2 regions of the Rossellomorea sp. GAMAL-10_SWC genome follow, and region 2 is predicted to be linked to the other one. Evidence: a T-box and tRNA genes for the amino acid it is inferred to sense, from the RefSeq annotation. Region 2 holds a T-box; the other holds one or more tRNA genes.
The links. The T-box of region 2 lies ahead of pheS (phenylalanine--tRNA ligase subunit alpha). A T-box ahead of a tRNA ligase gene usually reads a tRNA of that ligase, here a tRNA-Phe.
Positions count from the first base shown of each region.

Region 1: it has a tRNA-Phe gene. The T-box ahead of pheS (phenylalanine--tRNA ligase subunit alpha) is inferred to sense a tRNA for this amino acid. The anticodon was not compared.

Region 1 is NZ_CP144911.1:4,385,798-4,393,437, forward strand. Features, by position in the region: gene dnaB (replicative DNA helicase) at 1-490, shown strand, start outside; gene V5E38_RS21340 (adenylosuccinate synthetase) at 756-2,045, shown strand; tRNA gene V5E38_RS21345 (tRNA-Lys) at 2,183-2,255, shown strand; tRNA gene V5E38_RS21350 (tRNA-Glu) at 2,275-2,346, shown strand; tRNA gene V5E38_RS21355 (tRNA-Asp) at 2,370-2,445, shown strand; tRNA gene V5E38_RS21360 (tRNA-Phe) at 2,452-2,524, shown strand; gene yycF (response regulator YycF) at 2,863-3,567, shown strand; gene walK (cell wall metabolism sensor histidine kinase WalK) at 3,567-5,402, shown strand; gene V5E38_RS21375 (YycH family regulatory protein) at 5,399-6,751, shown strand; gene V5E38_RS21380 (two-component system regulatory protein YycI) at 6,738-7,535, shown strand; gene V5E38_RS21385 (exodeoxyribonuclease YycJ) at 7,538-7,640, shown strand, end outside.
Region 2 is NZ_CP144911.1:3,271,436-3,279,075, forward strand. Features, by position in the region: gene V5E38_RS16220 (exosporium glycoprotein BclB-related protein) at 1-314, opposite strand, end outside; gene pheT (phenylalanine--tRNA ligase subunit beta) at 601-3,015, opposite strand; gene pheS (phenylalanine--tRNA ligase subunit alpha) at 3,035-4,069, opposite strand; T-box leader at 4,126-4,372, opposite strand; gene V5E38_RS16235 (TrmH family RNA methyltransferase) at 4,502-5,251, opposite strand; gene sspI (small acid-soluble spore protein SspI) at 5,354-5,563, shown strand; gene V5E38_RS16245 (glycine betaine ABC transporter substrate-binding protein) at 5,621-7,360, opposite strand; gene V5E38_RS16250 (quaternary amine ABC transporter ATP-binding protein) at 7,365-7,640, opposite strand, start outside.

The sequences.
Region 1 (7,640 bases), 1.1 Mb from region 2:
CGATGATACACCTGGTATTAGAGTAAATGACATACGTGCTAAGTGTAGAAGGCTGAAGCAAGAGCATGGCTTAGGAATGATCCTAATTGATTATCTGCAGCTTATTCAAGGTAACGGCAAAAGTGGAGAAAATCGTCAACAAGAAGTATCTGAAATTTCACGATCTCTTAAAGGACTAGCGAGGGAATTAAAAGTACCTCTAATAGCCTTATCTCAGCTATCACGAAGCGTTGAGTCAAGACAGGATAAACGTCCAATGATGTCTGATATCCGTGAATCAGGAAGTATTGAGCAAGATGCGGATATTGTTGCGTTCTTATACCGAGACGATTACTATGATAAAGAATCAGAGAATAAAAATATTATTGAAATCATTATTGCTAAACAAAGAAATGGTCCAGTAGGTACTGTTTCATTAGCATTCGTAAAAGAATATAACAAGTTCGTAAACTTAGAACGAAGGTTTGATGAGCAAGCACCAGGTGCCTAAAAATAGTTTGGAATCAGACAGGCGCAAATATCTTCAATCGTCTGATTGGGATCTCATCTAAAAAATAATCACATAGTGAATCTATGTGATTATTTTTTTTTGTTAGGGCAAACTATTTTTATCAAATTCTTTAGTTTGTATTTACGAACAAATAAAACTTAGAATGGAATTATTTAAAGAGATTTATTGACAAATTCCGTAAGTTTGATATACTAGTTTTGGTTTTAGTTCGGAAATAGCGTAATTTAATCGGAGGTGCAGTACATTGTCATCAGTAGTAGTAGTTGGTTCTCAATGGGGAGACGAAGGAAAAGGAAAAATTACCGACTTTTTATCACAACAGGCAGAAGTAGTTGCTAGATATCAAGGTGGTAACAATGCAGGTCATACAATCGTATTTAATGGTGAAAAGTACAAACTTCACTTAATTCCATCAGGTATTTTCTTCTCAGATAAAATTTGTGTTATTGGAAATGGTATGGTTGTAGATCCTAAAGCTTTAGTTCAAGAGCTAGCATACCTACATGATAAAGGTGTTTCAACTGACAACTTACGTATTAGTAATCGTGCTCATGTTATCTTACCTTATCATTTAAAACAAGATGAGTTAGAAGAAGAGCGTAAAGGTGATAATAAAATCGGTACTACTAAAAAAGGTATTGGACCAGCTTATATGGACAAAGCTGCTCGTGTGGGAATCCGTATGGCAGACCTTTTAGATAAAGAAGAGTTTTACGAAAAATTAAAACGTAATCTTGAAGAGAAAAATAATTTATTTGAAAAAATGTATGATTCAAATTCATTAAATATCGAAGAGATTTTTGAAGAATATTATGAGTTCGGACAACAAATTAAAAAATATGTGTGTGATACTTCCGTTGTATTAAATGATGCAATTGATGGTGGAAAGCGCGTATTATTTGAAGGTGCACAAGGTGTAATGCTAGATATCGACCAAGGTACATACCCGTTCGTTACTTCTTCTAACCCAGTTGCAGGTGGAGTAACAATTGGATCTGGTGTTGGTCCGACAAAAATTAATCATGTTGTTGGTGTATGTAAAGCTTACACTACTCGTGTTGGTGAAGGTGCATTCCCAACTGAGCTTTTCGACGAAATTGGAAATACAATTCGTGAAGTAGGTCGTGAGTACGGAACAACTACTGGAAGACCAAGACGTGTAGGTTGGTTTGATAGTGTAGTAGTTCGCCACGCTCGTCGCGTTAGTGGTATTACTGATTTATCACTTAACTCAATTGACGTATTAACAGGTCTAGAGACTGTAAAAATTTGCGTTGCTTATAAGTTACGTGGAGAAACAATTACTGAGTTCCCTGCTAGCTTAAAACAACTTGCAGAATGTGAGCCAGTTTATGAAGAACTTCCAGGTTGGACAGAAGATATTACAGGAGTAAAAACTCTTAATGAACTACCAGTTAATGCAAGACATTATGTAGAACGAGTGTCTCAATTAGTCGGTATTCCGTTATCTGTATTCTCAGTAGGTCCAGATCGTAACCAAACAAATATCGTACGTAACGTTTACGGAGCTTAATATAATAAAGCCCTTAAATAAAAATTTAGGGGCTTTTATTATTTTTTTAAAAAACTATTGCCAAATTATTAGAAAGTATGATAAGATAAATCTTGTCGTCATAACTAGTATATAGCTTATGAAGTTAATCATTTTATGAGCCATTAGCTCAGTAGGTAGAGCATCTGACTTTTAATCAGAGGGTCGAAGGTTCGAATCCTTCATGGCTCATCTTTTCTTAAATTAATGTGGCCCGTTGGTCAAGCGGTTAAGACACCGCCCTTTCACGGCGGTAACACGGGTTCGAGTCCCGTACGGGTCATCCTTTTTTAATAAAATTATCATGGTCCCGTGGTGTAGCGGTTAACATGCCTGCCTGTCACGCAGGAGATCGCCGGTTCGATCCCGGTCGGGACCGCCATATAATGGCTCGGTAGCTCAGTCGGTAGAGCAGAGGACTGAAAATCCTCGTGTCGGCGGTTCGATTCCGTCCCGAGCCATCATAAAAACTACTGTATATACAGTAGTTTTTTATTTTATATCAACCTTATTGAAAATAGAATTAAACAGTTCGATTTTACAAAAAAACCTACTTAATTTAAAATAGAAGTAAGTGGAGTAGACCTCTAGCAACAAGCTAGAGGTTTTTTTCAAAAATCTAGTGTTTATATACAAAAAAAATAACACGTCAGATCGTATTCGTATTATATTTAGAGAGATAATCCACAAAACGAAATTACTATGATAAGTTTATTTGTTGCCTAATTTAATATGAAATTGCAAAAGATATGTATAGAATTGACGGTAGCGAAAACTGACTAGAAAAGGAGTGCGGGGAATGAATAAAAAAATATTAATAGTCGATGATGAAAAACCAATTGCTGATATATTGAAGTTTAATTTAGAAAAAGAAGGTTTTGAAATTGTTTGCGCGTATGATGGAGAGGAAGCATTACAAAAAGTAGATGAGTTTCTTCCTGACCTAGTTTTATTAGATATTATGTTACCAATTAGAGATGGTTTAGAAGTTTGTAGAGAAATTAGAAAGAACCATGAAATGCCGATCATTATGATTACAGCAAAAGACTCAGAATTAGATAAAGTACTAGGGTTAGAAATGGGAGCAGATGACTACGTAACAAAACCATTTAGTACACGTGAGTTACTTGCCAGAGTAAAAGCAAATTTACGTAGACACCAAACAGGAACTCCATCTGAAAAAGAGGAGTCAGTTGAAGTTATTATTGGCTCACTTGTTATCAATCCAAATGCTTATATCGTAACAAAACGTGGCGAGAAGATCGAATTAACTCACCGCGAATTTGAACTACTATATTATTTAGCGAAGCATATCGGACAGGTAATGACGAGAGAACATTTACTCCAAACTGTTTGGGGTTATGATTACTTTGGAGATGTACGAACTGTCGATGTAACAATTCGAAGACTTCGTGAAAAAATTGAGGACAATCCAAGTTATCCACTTTTCATTGTAACAAGAAGAGGAGTAGGATATTACCTGCGTGATCCGGAGCAAGATTAATGGCAGCTTATAATAAAGTTGGTTTATTTAAATCAATTGTATTTAAATTTGTACTTGTTTATATTTTACTCATCTTGGTAGCTATGCAAATTATTAGCGTTTATTTTTCAAGAGAGCTTGAAAAGCAGCTCGTAAACAGTTTTACAGTTGCGATAAACGAACGTGCTAAACTACTGGCTTATAATATAAAAATAGAGTATGAAAAAAAGAAAACTCTGGACGACCCAGAAGTAAAAGCTAATATCCAAAAAATAGTTTCAGACTTCGGAAAGAATATTGGAATATCGGACGTAAGAGTTATTAACCAAAATAGTGAAGTCATTGCTACTTCGGATTCTAGTAATCGGTCTATTGTTGGTAAAAGAACTACTGATATTTTAGTAAAAAGAGCTCTTTTAGTAGGTACTAGAACTGAGAAAGTGTTAATTGATCCTAAAAATGGTCATCGAATGAAAACGATTGTTACCCCAGTAATGGAAGGTGACGAAATTGTTTCAGCCATTTACACAAGTGCTTCAATGGAAAGCACTTATGAAAGAATGGAATTAATTAACCGTATTTTTTCAACTGGTACACTTATAGCAGTCGCGATTACATCCATTTTAGGTATATTGTTGGCTAAAGCAATTACGAAGCCAATCTCTGAAATAAGAAGACAGGCCCAAGAAATGGCGAAAGGAAACTTCTCTCGCAAATTAAAGGCCTATAGTGAAGATGAGATTGGTGAATTAACGATATCATTTAATAATCTATCACGTAATCTACAGCAAGCCAGAGCTTCAACTGATGGAGAAAGAAGAAAGCTTCAATCAGTACTAGAACATATGTCAGATGGGGTTATTGCTACTGACCGTAGAGGGAAAATTATTCTCTTAAACGATCCAGCTGAAACGATGCTTAATGTTTCACGTGAAACAGTATTAAATAAATCGATCTTAGAGGTATTGGGAATCGAAAAGATTAATACTTTAGATGATTTATACGATGAGCCAGATTCAATCATGTTAGATTATAGTAATAATAAGAGACCAATGATTATACGAGCTAGTCTTTCAACTATTCAAAAAGAATCCGGTAAAGTTAACGGTCTAATCGCTGTACTTTATGATGTAACTGAACAGGAAAAAATAGAGCAAGAACGTAGAGATTTTGTCTCCAATGTATCACATGAATTAAGAACGCCGTTAACAACGATGAGGAGTTATTTAGAAGCATTGTCAGATGGAGCTTGGGAGAATAAAGAAATTGCACCTAAGTTTTTACAAGTAACTCAAGATGAAACAGAACGAATGATTCGATTAGTAAATGACTTATTACAATTATCTAAGTTAGATAGTACAGAATATCGTTTAATGAAAGATTGGGTTAACTTTACAGAGTTATTTAATCGTATAATTGATCGACATGAAATGAGTAAGTCTCAAGAAGTATCGTTCAAACGCGAGTTCATAAGTAAGACAAGATTTGTATTTATAGATGAAGATAAAATTACACAAGTGTTAGATAATATTATTTCAAATGCACTAAAGTATTCACCAGAGGGTGGGACTGTAACTTATCGTATTAAGGAGTCTAGAGATCAAATATTAGTTAGTATTACTGACGAAGGTATGGGAATTCCAAAAGAAAATCTATCAAAGATATTTGATCGTTTCTATCGAGTAGATAAAGCTAGATCGAGACAAGTTGGGGGCACTGGCCTAGGGCTTGCTTTGGCAAAAGAAATGATTTACGCGCACGATGGTCATATATGGGCTAAGAGTGAAGAAGGAAAGGGTACAACAGTCTATTTCACACTTCCAGTGGCTGATGACCAAGAGGATGAGTGGGAATGAGAAGAGAACATATAAAATCAGTTATATTAACTACTCTTGTTGTAGTAAGTTTAGTACTTTCATATAGCTTATGGTCATATCAACCAACATACGATGTACTTCAAAATCAAGACTATGTCCAAAAAGTTTCGATTGGTGCAAAGAGAGACTTTAAGGACATAGTAATTCCGAATTTATTAGTTGTACATGAATCAAATAAAAATTATGAAACAACTAAACAGGGCAATATATCACCAATTTATAGATCATTGCAGAAATCCGAAATCACAAATTTTGAAAACCTGACAAATAAAACATCTGAAGTTGCCTATCAATCAATTACAAAAGGAAAAAATAAATTAGAAATTATTTTTCCAACTGTAGTACCAGTAGAGACATTAGGTAAAGTTCTTAATCTAGATGCAAAACGATTACAAAATGTTTTATTTGACCGAATAATCATCAATTTATCTACTAAACAGGATTCTTCAGCAAGGATCTATTTTTCAAATGAAGCACAAAATATTCTCTATGGAGCAACCTTTGATAACTCTTCAATTATTGCTTCAGTTGAAAAGATTAGAGACAATTACGAAAGCTTTACTGAAAGCTTAAGATATAAGTTAGATTCAGGTAAAATAATTTATTTACCTAAAAAACCAATTAAATTAACTACGATGGAGTTTCTTACAACGGATATAGATGTTGATAAATTAAAAGATGCAATATTTAGTGATCCTTCAAATGTCCGAAAAGAAAGTACTGATTCAGGAGATACATTCACAGACGGTACTAGATTAATGTCCGTTTCACCATTAAATCGTTCGATTTCCTTTGTTAACCCGACAACACCTGAAAACAATAATAATCAAAGTCCTAATTTATTAGTCCAAAGAAGTGTTGATTTTATTAATGCTCATGGTGGTTGGACTGATGGATATATTTTGTCTGGGGTTAAACCTGAGAATAATGAAGTTTCATTTAGACTTTTTGTAAATAATTTACCTGTGTATAATAATTCAACAATTACGACGAGTTGGGGAGTAGACGATATAGAAACCTTTAAACGTCCATTATATAAATTTAGAATTCAGGTGGACAAGAAGGAAAGTGAAATGGAATTAATGGCTGGTCCTCAAATTATGGAGATCATCTCTAATAATAAGTCGATTAATAAATCCCTTATTAAGGATATTAGCTTAGGGTACGAGACGATATTTGATGAAGATAAATCAACCATTAATCAGCCGTACTATAATAGAGCAATCCAGCTAAAACCTGTTTGGATTATAAATTACGATGACACTTATAAAAAGATTGATCAAGATTTGCTAAGTAGAACTGGGGTGAATATTGTTGGATTGGAGTAGGATCAAAACAATATTTATTTTAACTTTCTTAGTACTAGATTTATTTTTAGCGATTCAATATTATCAAAAGCGAAGTAGCGATCAGTTTGATACGATGGCAGAATCGAGTATTGAGGAGCAATTAAAGGAAAATGATATCACGTATGTGACATTACCTAAAAATTCTTTAAAGGAATCTTATATATCAGGTAATAGTAAGGATTTCTCCAAGAAAACTATTGCTGATAGAAAAGGGCAGAATATACAAATCTACAAAGATGTATTACAAAGTCAATTGAAAAAACCAGTTCCAATTGCAGAGACAAATAAAATACTCTTCTTAGAAAACTTTGTGAAGGAGTATGTTTGGAATGGTGGTAACTATCGTTATTGTCAAATTGATTCAACATCAAAAACGATATACTTCTGTCAAACCTATAAAGATCGCCTAATTTATAATATCGAAAGCTCAGTAGTTGAAATAAAGTATAACGATAATAATGAGATTTACGGGTATCGCCAAAGATATTTAGAAAACTTAAAAGAAATGATCGATAAAAAGAATGTGCAAGAAGCTTTACCGGCAATTAAAGCCATTGAAAATTTATTTGTAAAAGATGAATTAAAACCGAGTGATCGTATTACAAAAGTTGATTTTGGCTATTATACAGTAATCCCGTTATCAAATGGAGTTAAATTCATAGCACCAGCGTGGCATATCGTTGTCAATGAACAGCAGGATTACTTTGTTAATGCCATTGAGGGACAAATAATTAAGATAGATAATGAACAATGGAGTGAATAGCGATGAGTCTGCATTTTAGTGTACTTGCAAGTGGAAGTACCGGAAATGCGTTATACGTTGGGACGGAGAAAACTAAGCTTTTAGTTGATACAGGACTAAGCGGTA
Region 2 (7,640 bases):
CCCGTATGTCCCATTGGTCCCATTGGCCCCATTGGTCCAATATAACCTCTTGGACCTCTGTCGCCATCTTCTCCTTCTTTACCTCGCTTACCTCTTTCTCCTCGAGGACCTGTTACACCTGTTGGGCCTGTAGGGCCCATAGGTCCAATTGGTCCAATTAAACCATTTGATTCATTTGAACCAAATGAATAACTAGGTGAGTAAGGAGAATTTGTTATAGGTGAATCTTGTGGATCTTTATTTAGTGACATTTTTGGTTCTTCTGGTTGTTCTGATGGTTGTGGAAATCGTGGTGGTAATGGTGGTAGTGGCAAAAAAATACACCTCTCAAAAAATTTTAATTGTACAATTTATTGTATAAAAAAAGGACAAATTGGTTCATTCTCACCATAAAAATGAGTCAAAAAATAGGTGAATACTCTATTAAAAAAATCTAATAGAGTATTCACCTATTAAAAAACCAGAAATCTTAGATTTCTGATTTTCATAAGTTTTTAAATTTTATTAAATCAGTATGTCACATTACTAAAAAACTGATTAAAATTAGTAAATTTTATATAAACTTTAATACTATTTATTCAAATAGAGTAGTGTAGTTAATTAACCTCGCAATTGAGCATTATGCGTTTCTTCTACAGCTTTTAATACTTTTGAATGAGCTTTAGTTACTTCTTCATCCGTTAAAGTGCGTTCTGGATCGAAGTATGTTAATGAGAAGGCTACTGATTTTTTACCAGCTTCCATCTTATCACCTTCGTATAAATCAAAAATTGTAGCATCCTTTAGAAGTCTTCCACCAGTTGAACGAATTGTAGATAGAATATCACCAGCAAATACTTTTGAATCTACTACTAATGCCATATCTCGATTCATTGATGGGAAACGAGGAATTGCATTGTATAAAATATCATCAAATTCAGTATTTAATAGCTTTTCAAGAGATAATTGGAATACATACGTTTCTTTAAGATCCCACTCTTTTTGAGTAACAGGATGAACTTGACCGATAAAACCAATTTCTTCTCCGTTTAATAAGATACTTGCAGTACGTCCTGGGTGTAATTCTTCTTTTTTAGCTGCAACGTATGAAATTTTACTAGTTAAACCTAATTCAGTAAATAAACCGTCTAAAATACCTTTTACAACATAGAAATCCACAGCTTTTTTCTCGCCTTGCCAAGCATGTTGCAACCATAAACCAGTTAGCGCTCCCGCTAAATATTCTTCTTCATGAGGAAGATCGTTCTTTTCCTTTGTTAAGAATACAGAGCCTGTTTCGAATAGTTGAACATTTTCTTCTTTACGTGCAACATTGTATGCAATAGCATCTAATAAGTGTGGTACTAAACTGAAACGTAGCTCACTGCGTTCTTCACTCATAGGTAATGCTAAACGTACAGGTTCTGCATCTACTGTTTCTAGTGCAAAGCGTTTTACTTTATTATTGCTTGTTAGAGAGTAAGTTACAGCTTCGTAAAGACCTGCATGCTGTAAATACTGACGAATTTTTCTACGTTTTGCTTGATAAGGTGTTAATTGTCCACGACTAGCAACACCTGTTGGTAATGTAGCAGGAATATGATCATAGCCATATAGTCTTCCTACTTCTTCAACTAAATCTTCTTCTATTGAAAGATCACCACGACGACTTGGAACAGTAACTGTAAATACTTCACCATTCTTGGTAGCTTCTAATCTTAAGCGACGGAAAATATCTTTTACTGTTTCAGCATCAATTGATGTACCAAGTACACCATTAATCTTACTTACAGAAACTGATACTTTTTTAGCATCTTCAACTAAATTGTCGGCAATTACAGTACCTTCTACAATTGTTCCACCAGCTAGTTCAGCCATTAACTGAGCAGCACGTTCAGAAGCAGGGAATGTACGAGAAGCATCAATTCCTTTTTCAAAACGAGCACTTGAATCACTACGTAAACCTAGGTCTTTTGAAGTTTGGCGAACACTTTGACCTCTGAAAACAGCTGATTCAATTAAAACGTCTACAGTTTCAACATCAACTTCAGTACTTTGACCACCCATTACACCTGCAACTGCTACCGCTTCTTTTTCTGTTGCGATGACTAAATTATGTGGCTGTAATGTGCGTTCTTCGCCATCAAGTGTAACGATCTTTTCGTTTTCTTTCGCATGACGAACAATAATTTGATTACTATTTAATTTATTAAAATCAAACGCGTGTAACGGTTGACCATATTCAATTAAAATATAGTTCGTAATATCAACCACATTATTAATCGGACGAATACCAGCACTCATTAAACGAGCTTGCATCCATAATGGTGAAGGACCAATTTTTACACCTTTCACTAATTTAGTACTATAATATGGTGCATCTTCTTTTGATTCAATTGAAACTGAAACATAATCAGCAGTTGTAGCTGATTGAGCGCTAATTGCTGGAAGTTTCACGTCACGATCTAAAATTGCTGCTACCTCATAGGCAACACCAATCATATTTAAGCAATCAGCACGGTTTGGTGTTAATCCAAGTTCTAATACTGCATCATCACGATATAGTACGTCTAATGCATCTGCTCCTACTTCAGCATCACTTGGTAAAACAAAAATGCCATTTGAGAATTCTTTTGCAACTACTTTGCCTTCAATTCCTAATTCTTGAAGAGAGCAAATCATTCCTTCAGAAACTTCTCCACGTAATTTTGCTTTTTTAATTTTGAAATTCCCCGGTAAAACTGCGCCTACTTTTGCCACGATCACTTTTTGACCTTTAGCAACATTCGGTGCGCCACAAATAATTTGTACTGGTTGTTCTTCTCCAACATCAACAGTACATTTTGATAATTTATCTGCCTCAGGATGTTGTTCACGTTCCATTACATAACCAACAACAACATTTTTAATTCCTTCTGAAAGATGATTAACACCTTCAACTTCAATACCTGCTTTTGTTATTAATTTTGCAAGCTCGTCTGGTGTAACACCACTTAAATCAACGTATTCTTGTAACCATTTTGTTGATACAAACATGTTTTAGTCCCCTCCTACCTTACATTTGTTGGAATTGCTTTAAGAATCTTATATCGTTCGTATAGAAATGACGAATATCATCAATACCATATTTTAATAATGCAATACGTTCTGGACCCATACCGAAAGCAAATCCTTGAACTTCTTTTGGATTATACCCAGCCATCTCAAGTACGTTAGGATGAACCATTCCTGCACCTAAAATTTCAATCCATCCAGTGTGTTTACACATGTTACAGCCTTTTCCTCCACATTTCATACAAGAAATATCCATTTCTACTGAAGGCTCAGTAAATGGGAAGAAGCTTGGGCGTAAGCGAATTTCACGATCTTCACCAAACATTTTTTTCGCAAAAAGTTGTAAAGTACCTTTTAAGTCACTCATTGAAATGTTTTCACCAATTACAAGACCTTCGATTTGCATAAATTGATGAGAATGAGTAGCATCATCGTCATCGCGGCGATAAACTTTACCTGGACAAATTATTTTAATTGGTCCTTTTTCCACGTTTGCTTCCATTGTTCTAGCTTGAACAGGTGAAGTATGAGTTCTCATTAATGTTTCTTCAGAAATATAAAATGAATCCTGCATATCACGAGCTGGATGACCTTTTGGTAAATTTAATGCTTCGAAATTATAATAGTCCTTTTCTACTTCTGGACCTTCTGCGATCTCATATCCCATTCCAATAAATAAATCTTCAATTTCTTGAATAACCGCTCTTAATGGATGAGCTCCACCAGCATGGACTGGTCTTCCTGGAAGTGTTACGTCAATTGATTCACTTTCTAATTTTTCATTAATTGCATTTTGTTCTAATACAACTTGCTTTGCTTCAAGTTTTTCTTGGATTGCCGCACGTACTTCATTAGCTACAGCTCCCATTTTAGGGCGCTCTTCAGGAGTTAAATCCTTCATTGCTTTCATTGCCTCAGTAATCGGACCTTTTTTTCCTAGATAGGCAATTCTTATTTCATTTAATACTTTTAAATCTGTTGCTTCTTCTATTTGCTTAATCGCTTCTGATTGTAAAGAAACTAAACGCTCTTGCATGAATAATCCTCCTATTCAAATTCATAAATTTAAACATAAAAAAACCTCGCTCCCAAAAAAGGGACGAGGATTGATCGCGGTACCACCCTAATTAACAGTTATTATGTTACAAAAAACTAACTGCTCACTTCATTCATATAACGATCTACTTAGATAGACCGAGTCGCCTTTACATTCAAAAATGGTCCCGGCGCTAGCTCAAGAGGTGAATTCAATTTGGTCTACTATAAAAGTGCTTACAGTCTACGGCACCTTTTCCCTAAATAGAGATTCAAATTTACTATTCTCTGTCATTGCTTTTTATGTATTAAATTTTCTTAATTAATTATATTGATTTTTTTCAATTAATGCAACTGCTCAACATAATTATTTACTAAATGATTGAATCATTTTTACTGACCTAGAATGCTCAAATGAGGCTTCTATTATTTTTTACAGACTATACATTAGAATCCCTGCTGCAATACCAACGTTTAATGATTCAGCTTTACCGTAAATCGGTATATATAGATTTTCATCAGTTAATGAAAGTAATGTTGAATTCACACCTTTACCTTCATTTCCTACAATAATGGCAAAACGATTTGTAACGTTTACTTCATTAAATGGTTTTGCATTTTGAAGAGATGTTCCGTAAACAGTTAATCCTTTATCTTTTAAATTAGAAACTGCTTCAACTAAATCACCACGTAATATTGGTAAATGGAATAATGATCCTTGTGTGGATCGAATTGTTTTAGCATTATATAGGTCACTTGTACCCGAACCTAAAATAACCCCATCAAAACCAGCCGCATCCGCTGTTCGAATCATTGTTCCAACATTCCCTGGATCTTGAACTTCATCAATTAATAATAATTTTGACACTTTCTCAAAATCAATTCTAACAAAAGAAAATTCAATAATTGCAAAAATACCTTGAGATGTTTCTGTTTCGCTTAATTCTTTGCTAACCTCTTTAGATATATACGTAATTTCAAATGACCCTGTCGAAAAATTAGAAGGTAAGTCAATCTCTTCACTAATTAATAAATGGAGAATCGGTGCATCTTGTTTAATTGCCTCCTCGACTAAGTGAAAACCTTCTACGATATATTGTTTAGCTTTATCTCTTCCTTTTTTAGTATGTAGCTTTTTCCAAGCCTTTACAGAATTATTTTGTATGGAATCAATTTGTTTCATAAGTTTCCTTTACCTTTCATCGTATCTCATATCGTTTATCATACATAAAATCGTTTCCGTTTACAAATACTACATAAAGCTTAATATGAAAGGAGAATCCAAATGAATTTTAATATTCGCGGAGCAGTTCTTCACAATATTTCAGGTAATAAAAGTGATCAATTAGAAGCAACAATTGTAGATGCTATTCAAAGTGGCGAAGAAAAAGTATTACCAGGTTTAGGTGTACTTCTCGAAGTTTTTTGGAATCACGCTTCTGAAAATCAAAAGCATGAACTACTTACAGTTTTAGAAAATGGAGTAAGCCACTAAACTAATCTGTTAAAAACATAGAAAAGGACTAACTTTTCGTTAGTCCTTTTATTTTTGTTATTTCGTTTTACCTTTTAAATCCTCAATCGAATTAATTTTCATATATTCTGGTACGACTAAGCCTAATTTTGTCCCTTTTAAATTCGGTCCAAGATCAACCAATTGTTTTTTATACTCATTCATATAATCTTTATGAGTTGTCGGAAGCCAAGCTGCGACCATTGCATCTGCACTTCCATCTGAGATACCAGCAAACATCGGTCCTGCCTCAACCTGTTTTAATGTTACGTCATAGCCTTGGTTTTCAAGTACTTTTCCAATCACATTTGTACTGGCAACTTCAGATTCCCATGAAACATAAACGAGACTAATTTTTTCGCCATTTCCTTTTGTAGCATCCTTCGTCCAATTATTTACTTGATCTTGATGCTTTTTAATCCATTTCGTCGCTGCATTCTCAGGTTTCGCACCGTCTTGAATATCACTCATCACTTCTTCCATATCAGAAGGTTTCCATGAAAAGTTATCTAAAATCTTGTACGCACCAGGAGATTCTTCTTTTAATCCTTTTCTAACCACTGTATGAATTTCTTCATTCTTACCAAATGACCCTTTTGGATCTTCTAAATACTTTAATTTATATTTTGAAAACATCCAGTGGGGTGTCCATCCTGTAACGATTATAGGTTCTTTATTTTCATACGCTTTTTTCAATTCAGCAGTCATCGCAGCTGAAGATCCTTCTTTTAAAGTCCAATCCTTTAAATCGTAATCCTTCATCGCTTTTTCAGTTGCTTTCATTAACCCAGCTCCTGGATCAATTCCGGTAATCTCAAAATTAACCCCGGCACCTATTTTATTTGAAGCTGTTTTTTGATCCTTGCCGCCTGCAAAGGCAACTGAAATGGCCGAAATACAAAAGATTAATACAGTAAATCCATAAACATATTTTTTTGCAAATTTTTTCCCATAAGCAGGTTGACGAAGATTTTGAGAAATTCGATCGAGAATAATTGCAACGATAACAATTGATATTCCTGCCTCGAATCCTTCCCCTACCTTAATCTGGGTTACAGCTCGATAAACCTCTGCACCTAATCCTGGAGCACCTACTAGTGATGAAATAACTACCATCGATAATGCAAGCATAATACTTTGATTTATACCAGCTAAAATGGTAGGTGCTGCTAAAGGTAGCTGTACTTTAAAGAGTCTTTGCCACGTTGTTGATCCAAAAGCGTTAGATGCCTCTATTAAATCATTTGGAACCTCTCGTATACCTAAATTCGTTAATCGTATTGTTGGAGGAATTGCAAAAATGACAGAAGCTAAAATACCAGGAACTACACCAATTCCGAAAAAGAGTATTGCTGGAATTAAATAGACAAATGCTGGCATTGTTTGCATAAAGTCTAGTATTGGTGTAATCACTTGTTTCACTCGATCGTTTTGCGACGTCCAAATCCCTAAAGGAATTCCAATTACAACCGTTATAACGATTGATGATAAGATCAATGCTAACGAATCAACTGTAGCATCCCAAAGTCCAAGATTATCGATTAATAATAAGCCAAGAAACGTAAACAGTCCAACTGTCCACCTACTTGTATAAAAAGCAAGTAATGAAATTAATATGATTAGAATAATAGATGGGCCAAGTCCTAAAACTTTAACAAGGTTATTTAAAAGGGTTTCTGTGATGTTGGTTATTGCGCCAAATAGAGGATGGAAAGTTTTAATGATTAAATCGACAATTTTATCAATCCATTCTGCTAATGGAATTTTTGGAATACCCATATGTTTAACCTCCCTTTATATTTAAATCGTCTGTTTTACCCGCTAAAGCACCGATTACTGCTCCACGGATAATGACACCTTTTAATCGATCATTTTTATCTATAACTGCTAACGGTAGTTCAGAAGTTGCAAGTGCTCCAATTACATCTGTTAATAAAGTATCTTCATAAACAGACACAATTTCCTTCTGCATAGCTTCCTCTACCGATTTATTTTTAATAAGAGCATTTGAAGCATCATCAGCAGTAATTGCTCCAAGTAGCTTTTGTCTACGATCAAC